4 regions of the Blautia sp. MCC270 genome follow, and region 1 is predicted to be linked to each of the others. Evidence: riboswitches for the same ligand, from Rfam matches in the RefSeq annotation. Region 1 holds a riboswitch; each other region holds the start of a gene.
The links. A riboswitch is a leader RNA that binds a small molecule or an ion and turns the genes downstream of it on or off. The one in region 1 is predicted to bind cobalamin.
Positions count from the first base shown of each region.

Region 2: it holds a riboswitch for cobalamin, as region 1 does, so the genes downstream of both, GPK58_RS01000 (sirohydrochlorin cobaltochelatase) here and GPK58_RS09315 (ABC transporter substrate-binding protein) in region 1, are expected to answer to the same signal.
Region 3: it holds a riboswitch for cobalamin, as region 1 does, so the genes downstream of both, GPK58_RS01065 (cysteine-rich small domain-containing protein) here and GPK58_RS09315 (ABC transporter substrate-binding protein) in region 1, are expected to answer to the same signal.
Region 4: it holds a riboswitch for cobalamin, as region 1 does, so the genes downstream of both, nikB (nickel ABC transporter permease) here and GPK58_RS09315 (ABC transporter substrate-binding protein) in region 1, are expected to answer to the same signal.

Region 1 covers NZ_WQQD01000029.1:24,449-26,654, forward strand. The annotation lists gene GPK58_RS09310 (FecCD family ABC transporter permease) at 1-6, opposite strand, end outside; gene GPK58_RS09315 (ABC transporter substrate-binding protein) at 21-1,115, opposite strand; cobalamin riboswitch at 1,222-1,512, opposite strand; gene pcrA (DNA helicase PcrA) at 1,614-2,206, opposite strand, start outside.
Region 2 covers NZ_WQQD01000003.1:64,415-66,620, forward strand. The annotation lists gene GPK58_RS00995 (NAD(P)/FAD-dependent oxidoreductase) at 1-57, shown strand, start outside; cobalamin riboswitch at 377-551, shown strand; gene GPK58_RS01000 (sirohydrochlorin cobaltochelatase) at 714-2,006, shown strand; gene GPK58_RS01005 (hypothetical protein) at 2,128-2,206, shown strand, end outside.
Region 3 covers NZ_WQQD01000003.1:80,267-82,472, forward strand. The annotation lists gene GPK58_RS01060 (C40 family peptidase) at 1-591, shown strand, start outside; cobalamin riboswitch at 824-993, shown strand; gene GPK58_RS01065 (cysteine-rich small domain-containing protein) at 1,261-1,548, shown strand; gene GPK58_RS01070 (phosphatase) at 1,656-2,206, opposite strand, start outside.
Region 4 covers NZ_WQQD01000049.1:11,378-13,583, reverse strand. The annotation lists gene nikC (nickel transporter permease) at 1-160, opposite strand, end outside; gene nikB (nickel ABC transporter permease) at 161-1,099, opposite strand; cobalamin riboswitch at 1,284-1,472, opposite strand; gene GPK58_RS11330 (M14 family metallopeptidase) at 1,758-2,206, opposite strand, start outside.

The DNA of each region.
Region 1 (2,206 bases):
TTTCACTGCATTTTCTCCGATCAGTCAAGATTTACGTCCGGATATAATCCCTTTGCAAAAGTTTCGATTCCGTCCTGGGTACGTGTTGCACTTGCATACATCTCACTGAGCATGATCGGGTAAACACGTCCGTTCTTTACTGCGTCAAGGCTCTTCAGGGACTCATCATCCTGGATCACTGCAAGCTGGCTGTTCTTAACAGTTTCCGGATCATCTCCTGCATATGGCATGTAAACCACAAAGATCACGTCAGGGTTGGCTGCGATGATATCCTCTTTTCCAACGGTGGAAGCATCCGGGTTTGCAAGAGTTGCGCCTAACTGTGTTACCATATCTCCGCCAAGGCTCTTTACGCCATAGTTTGTGATGTCATCTCCAAGAGGCTCCAATACCATTACGCTTGGTTTGTCTTTTACATCTGCAGTTGCAGTAAGAGTTTTGTCGATCACTGCTTTTGCATCATCAACGATAGCCTGTGCTTTGTCCTGTACATCGAAGATCTTTCCGATATTTAAGATATCTGTGAATTCATTTTCCAGTGTTCTGTCGCCGTCCGGACGAGTATTGGTGTTGTAGTAGGTGTTGCAGCCTTTGTCGATCCAGTCTGTTACATTTCCCAGATTCTTATCAGAGAAAAGAGAGCTCCAGGATAAGATCATGTCCGGCTCCAGCATTGTTACAGTTTCAAGGGATGGGGTAAATTCGTCAAGATAATTTGTTTTTGAGAATGCTTCTTTGAGATCTTCCGGAACTTCATTATCAAGACCTGCGGTAGCTACCAGGTGGTCTTCCAGACCAAGTGCGAGCATAGTCTCAATGCTTCCCTGATATACAGCAAGGACTTTTTCCGGTGCTTTTTCATAAGTGGTTTCGATTTCGTTTCCATCGTAATCATAGGTTGTGATGGTCAGAGGATATTCTGTCTTGGTTGCCTCTGCGGAAGAATCTTCGATGTCTGCAGACTCTGTACTGTCTTCTGCTGCCGGCTGGTTGTCTTCCTTGATGGTCTCGGAGTCTGCTCTCTCTGCGGCATAAACAGCCGGAGCTGCTGATACGGTCATTGCCGCTGCCATTACCATTGCCATGATTCTTGTGGATACATACTTGTTTTTCATTTCATTTCCTCTCTTTTCGCCTGTTTTATCTCCTGTTGCCTATGGGTAACCGAAAAGATGGGGCTTCATAAAATCTGCACGGAACACTTTGTACGGAAGCTCCCACTTACATACTGTCAAGCAGGTTTCCTGACTTACAGACTCAGAAAAAACTCCGCAAAATAAAAACTGATACACCATTCATCTTTTAGCCAATCATGAATGATGTATCAGAATTTTCTCCAGAATCTCTCTGACATCGGGATTTCGCCTTCTCACATGAGTTTCTGCAATGGCATGTGAAATCCCTTCTTCTGTATACAGTGGCCGCAACCGCTCAGGCTTTTTACCCGATTCCCTCCTCACAGTATCCGGCAGCATATGTGCCGGTGATACTGTTCACTTCACAGCAATTCAATTACGCTGATACTGATTCTAACATACCGGTTTTCCAATTACAACCTTGAGGCCGGATTTTTACAGTTTTTTGCAGAAATAGTCTGCCCGGAGAGATCCCTCTCAGATCTTCTTCAGCTTGGCAAAACCGGCGAACATTTTTTTCACGCCGACTTTGTCAAAGTCTACCGTCACTTCGTAGTCTCTGCCGCCGTCTGCGATATTTTTTACGATACCGACTCCGAATTTCACATGACGGACCGTGTCTCCCTCACCATAGTCCAGGCTGTCCGCCTTCTTCACTGTGAAATCTTTTTTCTGCAGGGTGCTCTTTGCCTGGAAATTCATTTTCATCTGGGCATAGGCGCTTTTCGGAGATACGATATCATCTACTCTGGGCTTTTTCTCCTGAATGGTATGTCCAAGATCTACCAGCTCCCGTGGAACCTCCCTTACAAAACGTGACACACGGTTATACTGAGTCTCCCCACGGATCATCCGCTGTTTTGCACAGGTTAAAGTCAGTTCCTTCATGGCACGGGTGATTCCCACATAACAGAGCCTTCGCTCCTCCTCGATATCCGACGGATCACCGGACCAGATGGAAGCATATCCCGGAAAAACACCGTCCTCCATTCCCACGATAAATACATTGGGGAATTCCAGTCCCTTGGCACTGTGAAGGGTCATCAGCAACACATAATCCTGATCCGGAT
Region 2 (2,206 bases), on a different contig from region 1:
TCTGCCAGCGGAATCTACGTAGCCAGATACCTGGAGCAGGAGTATTTTAACAGATAAACTGCAGAGCAGTTTATCTGTTATGAGCAAGTAGCAAAGCGGATTGCGAATATCTGATGTAAGACAGTCCTTTTCTGATATCAGGGTGATGACAGAAAGGGGCTGTTTTTTATGCAGGATATGCATGAATATTGGAGAAAGTATTCTGATAATAACTGACAGATACAGGGAGAAAACCGGTTACTGTTCACTGGTAATATTTCGTGAGGTGTTTTTTGTGAGCGAAGATCACAGAAAACCGTGAATCGTCTGACATCAATCTTGACAAATTTGTGAGTTTGTGGTAAAAGTTAGATAACCAGGTAAAAGAAAATATGTGCAAATGTTATAATGATAAGGTTGCATCCAGTCGGATGTGCAAAAGAGAATCCGGTGAGAATCCGGAACGATACCGTCACTGTGAAAGGGGAGCTGCTTTTACAACCACTGGGAGACCGGGAAGGGAAAGCAGCGTGGAACCAAGTCAGGAGAACTGCCTTATTGTGAGATTCAGGGATTCGCGGTTTACGAATCGGTATTCTCCATAACAATACAGAACTTCTTTTTATGTATTTGTATTGCGCAGAGAATCATGTGTGAGCAGGCGGCCGCAGAGAGCTGCTGCTTTTTTGTACATATCAGTATTCTGGAAATACATGAAAAGAGGACAATGAGAAATGAAAAGAAAAACAATGTTAGCTCTGATGCTCGCAGTTTCCATGACATGCTCTATGGGTGCGGCTACAACAGCAATGGCAGCAGAGGATTCTGCTACAGAAGAGAACGCTGAGGCAGCTGATACCACAGAGGCTTCTGATGCAGATCAGGAAGCAGCAGATAATGTAGCAGCTCTGATCGACAAGATCTATGTACAGGAAAGAAACGACACAACAGATGAGGACTGCAAGGCAGCCAAAGAAGCATGGGATGCTCTGACAGATGCTCAGAAAGAACTGGTAGAGGGTGAGAATGCAGATCCGGATTATTTCGGACGTGACACAGGAGATGCTTCCAAGGACGATCCGCGTAACCAGGATGAGATCGGCGAGAATGAACTTCTTGTTGTAAGCTTTGGTACTTCCTTCAATGACAGCCGTGCAGAGGATGTCAAGGGAATCGAGGATGCTCTTGCAGAAGCTTATCCGGACTGGTCTGTAAGAAGAGCATTTACAGCACAGATCATCATCAACCATGTAGAGGCAAGAGATGATGAAGTGATCGATAACATGCAGCAGGCTCTTGACCGTGCAGTAGAGAATGGTGTTAAGAATCTGGTTGTACAGCCTACTCATCTGATGCATGGTGCTGAGTACGATGAGATGACAGAAGCGATCAATGGCTATAAAGATAAATTCGAGTCTGTAGCTATCGCAGAGCCAATGCTCGGTGAGGTTGGAGACGATGCAACTGTGATCAATGATGACAAGAAAGCCGTTGCTCAGGCAATCACAGATACGGCTTGCAAAGAGGCCGGATTTGACAGCATGGATGCAGCAGCTGAGGCTGGCACAGCATTCGTATTCATGGGACATGGAACATCTCATACAGCTAACGTTACATACGATCAGATGCAGACACAGATGGAAAACCTTGGATTGAAGAACGCATTCATCGGTACTGTAGAGGGTAAGCCGGAAGATACAGCCTGCGACAAGGTTATCGAGAAGGTAAAAGAAGCAGGATACAAGAACGTTGTTCTTCGTCCGCTGATGGTTGTTGCCGGAGACCATGCAAATAACGATATGGCCGGTGATGAGGAGGATTCCTGGAAGAGCCAGTTTGTAGCATCCGGAAACTTCGATAAGGTTGACTGCCAGATCGAGGGTCTTGGAAGAATCGAAGCAGTTGAGAAGCTTTATGTAGAGCATACAAAGGCAGCCATCGATTCTCTGGGAAGCACTGAGGAGTCCGCAGATTCTGATGCAGCAGCAGATACAGAGGCTGATTCTGCTGAGGAGTCCGCAGAATAATAAATATAAAAATATCTGAGTGAGTTCAGATACCTATAAGAAATCAATGTAACTGCCCGGAAAGATCAGGAAGACTGTTTTCCGGGCAGATTGCTGTATCTATGGAAGGGAGAAGATTATCATGAAAAAACGCTATGTAAACTTAATTCTTGCAATGGCAAGTGCATCAGTCCTGGTGCTGGGCTCTGTGCCTGCGATGG
Region 3 (2,206 bases), on a different contig from region 1:
CAGTACGATGAGGACGGCGACGTGATCGAGAATGCAGATGAGGATACTGCAGAAGATGACACCGAGGATGTGGATGAAGATGCAGACAATGGTGAGAATGATGATGCGTCCGAGGATACTGAGAATACAGAGGATAATGCAGACGCAGATTACGATAACAGCACAGACGCATCTGAAGAAAGTGCAGAGGACACATCTAATGCAGAGGATACATCTTCAGACAGTGACAGTTCTTCTTACAGTAGCGGTTCCGGATCTTCTGTTGTGAATTATGCTACACAGTTTGTGGGAAATCCTTACGTATGGGGTGGAACAAGCCTTACCAATGGTGCAGACTGCTCCGGATTTGTACAGAGTGTCTATGCGAACTTCGGAGTCAGCCTTCCGAGAACCTCCTATGAGCAGCAGAATGCAGGTACAGAAGTATCCTACGCAGATGCACAGCCGGGAGATCTGATCTGCTATGGCGGACACGTGGCTATTTACATGGGTAATGGCCAGATCGTTCATGCATCGAACTCTCAGGACGGGATCAAGATCAGCAATGATGCTACATACAGAACAATTGTATCTGTAAGACGTCTTGTATAATAAAAACGTACAACAGAAAATAAAAATACAGCAGCCCGACAGCAGTTTGTCGGGCTGTTTTTAACGTCGGAAAAAATACTGAAAAACCCATGGAACGGAGTGAACAGCAACAAAATATGCTCAAAAATGTATAAATATTGAAAACAGTATTGACATATAATTAACAGGATGTTATTATAATGTCAGTATAATTCCATATTGAACATAGCAAGTGCTGAGGATAGCTGACAGTTATATATTGATTATCAGAAGTCCACAGAAAAGGGAATCAGGTGTGAAACCTGAGCGATCCGGTCACTGTAACGGAGGAGCGAATTTCATAGTCCATTGTACGTATGTATGAGAAGGAGAGAGGAGCCATGATCCCGGAGCCAGGAAACCTGCTTGTTATGGCGAGGTTAAACTTCCGTGTAAAGTGTAACAACCATTTCAGGGACTCCGCACCCCTGGGACGTTGTCTACTTTTTTACGAGAGTAGGCATTTTTTTATGGAATGCGCCTGTTCATATGAATTATACATGATTAAATGGCAGGCGATACTACTCCGGATACATTCGTTCCCTCCGCGCACTCATGAACGGATTATATTTCTACCCCGGGGTGGCATCGCTACCTCTTTTTTATAGGAAAAAGTTATGTGTGGTTATGTCAGGAGAGGAGAAAAGAGCCATGGAGAAACCATACTGGGAAGGCAAAGAATACTCTTACTTCAGCCACAAAAACTGTGAGTATTTTCCGTGCCATAAAGGAGCAGATCCGGAGAACTTCAATTGTCTGTTCTGCTATTGTCCTTTATATGCACTGGGAGATAAATGTGGTGGTAATTTCCGCTTTACGGAAAGCGGGATTAAAGACTGCACCGAATGCAAGCTTCCTCACAGAAGAGAAAATTTCGGATATGTTACAGGTAAATATAGCGAGCTTGCGGAAATTGTACGGAAGCAGCGGGAAAAATAAAAAACAGGCCAGTTCAGATACAGGAAAATGTATATTCCTGTGTTTGAACTGGCCTGTTTTGTTTGGAGTGGACAATATCTGTTATCTGTCGGAAAAGATACAGAAGATCATTCTCTGGTTTGGAGAAAAACCTTGAGTCTGGGAATCTGGTTGTTGAGGATCAGCTGTTCCGGAAACATGGCCTGATGAACAAACTCAGCAGCACAGGTAAAATCTCCGATATGCTCCGGGCCATGGCTGTCACTGGAAAGAAGCAGCGGCAGATCATATTTGCGGCAGCATCGAAGGATCTCGAAACAGTTTTCTCTTGTGTCGCCACGATAGCCATAAGGTGCAAGAGAAGCTTCGTTGATCTCAAAGATCGTGCCGGTTTCCCTGGCAGCCCTTGCAAGCGCATCATAATTAACCGGGTAATGAGTGTTATCACTATGTCCGAGGATCTTTACACAGGGGTTTTTCATTACATTGATAAAAGCTTCTGTGTTTTCGGCTCTGGTACCGCAGCGGTAATTCCAGGCATGCATGCTGGCAATGGCGTAATCAAGTTTACATAATAATTCCTGATCTAAATCTACCGTTCCGCTGCGGTCAAGGATATTCAGTTCAATTCCGTAGAGTAATTCTACACCGAAATGTTTTTTGGGAGAATAGGTAAGGC
Region 4 (2,206 bases), on a different contig from region 1:
CGGAGCTTGGCTCCTGCAGTGATTCGGTCATAACTGCATTCAGTGGATCATATGGTGAGAGCTGCGGCGCAAAGATCGCAATTCCGATCACCACGAGACCCAGAATGAAGAAAAGAGTGAACTGTTTATTTTCTTTGAATGTTCGTAATACCTTTTTCAATTATCTATCCTCCTTAAGTCTTGGATCGAGATAAGTATAGGACAGATCCACAAGCAGGTTGATGCACATGTACAGGATTGCGATCCAGAGTACATAGCCCTGTACAAGAGGATAGTCACGACAGGAAATTGCTTTTACTGCCATATTTCCCATTCCAGGCCAGTTGTAAATGATCTCTACAACTGCAGTACCTCCCAGAAGACTTCCAAGGGAAAGTCCCAGCAATGTTACCAGAGGAAGCATTACGTTAGGAAGGACGTGTTTCCAGAGGATAACGCTTTCCTTGATTCCACGCATTCTTGCACCTGTGACATAATCCTGGTGAAGTTCCTCCAGTACTGCACTTCTTACCTGTCTGGTATATTTTGCAGACATGGCAAGTGCAAGAGTCAGCGCCGGGAGGATCATGGATTTAAAATCCGTACTGCCTCCTGCAACATTGATCCAGCGAAGCTGAACACCAAAGATGCTGAGAAGGATCAGGCCTAGCCAGAAGCTTGGAACAGATACTCCCACAAAGGTAATTCCTCTCACAAAATAATCCGGGAATTTGTTCTGATATACAGCGGCCAGGATTCCAAGCGGTATGGAAATAATGACCATCATCAGAAGTGCCAGCAACGACATCCTCAGCGTCGGCCAGAAACAGGATACCAGTTTATCTGTTACCGGCATTTTGAAAGAATAGGACTGTCCCATATCTCCTGTAACAACACCCTTCAGCCAGGAACCATACTGCACGAGAAATGGCTGATCAAGGCCAAGCTCATGTCTTGTCTGTTCCAGAAGCTCTGGTGTAGGAAGATTACCACACTCTGTCAGCATGATCTCCGCAGGATCACCAGGTGACAGGTAGGTCAGTCCAAATGTGAAAAAGCTGATTCCAAATAATACAATGATGATCTGGAGAAATCTTTTTCCTACTTGTTTCTTTGTCACGTTTTACTCCTTTCCTCATTTGATGCGATTTTAACATTGCCGTTTTAATTTAGTTAGATAAAAGAAACTATTGGATTCTTAATATGCAGAACATGCATGGAATTTTAGAAAATTTGCACGAAAAAAGCCCGTGACGAAATACGGGCACACAAAATAAATATGCTTCCTATCTTCCGTAAGAATCATTTTAAAACAATTGCAAGCAGGTCTCCTGACTTAGGATCCTTACCCTCAGACACCTTCCCGGTCTATTTCTCACGTACTCGACCAGTGGTACTTTGTCTGAGGATTCCCCCTTACAGTGACGGGATCGTACCGGATTTACACCGGTTTCCCTATTAATCCTCTCAGAACTTACAACGGCTGATGTGAAAATCAGCAAATGCTGTTAAATTACTGCAACATTATATGATAAAACTATAGTTTATGTCTATGGAAAAATGTTATATTTTTAGAAAACTCATAAATTTTGTTAAAGATGCTTGAATTGTATATATCCCCCATGGGGGATATGACAATTGGATTTATCTGATCTGCTAAAAAAAACACGGATTTTACCTCGCTGTTTTTACAAATAGAATAGCAAATGGTAAAACCCGGTTTTCTTACTGTTTCAATATGATTTCAGACAGAAGCGTTCTGAAAAGGTTGTTTACTATCAGGTCAGAGTCTCCGTGATCGCTGCATATGCGATCATTGGTCCGTCTTCAATAATGTTCAGACTGGCTGTTTGATAAAGTACGACTCCGTTTTCAGTTGCAATAGATGTGTAAAGTAAATTTCCATAGTAATCTCTCAGTTCACCTAATTCTTCTCCCTTAAAGAAGTACTCTCCAGGCTTCTTGGATGGATACCAGCATCCTGTATACGGCGCATATTCATAGACTACATTTTCAAGAAGCATCTGACGGTAATGCTTCAGACCATGACACGCCTTTCCCTGGAGATGAAAAACAAGGTGACGGACGTCTCTTTTATCCTGTTCTACTTCCTCCCAGGTCCAGTAGCTGTGTCCGCCTCTTTCGATAAGAATACTTGGAATTCCAAGAGAAGAAGCATAATTGTAGGCGCCACCTGTGGCAGTTGTGGAACGGACTACATATTTTA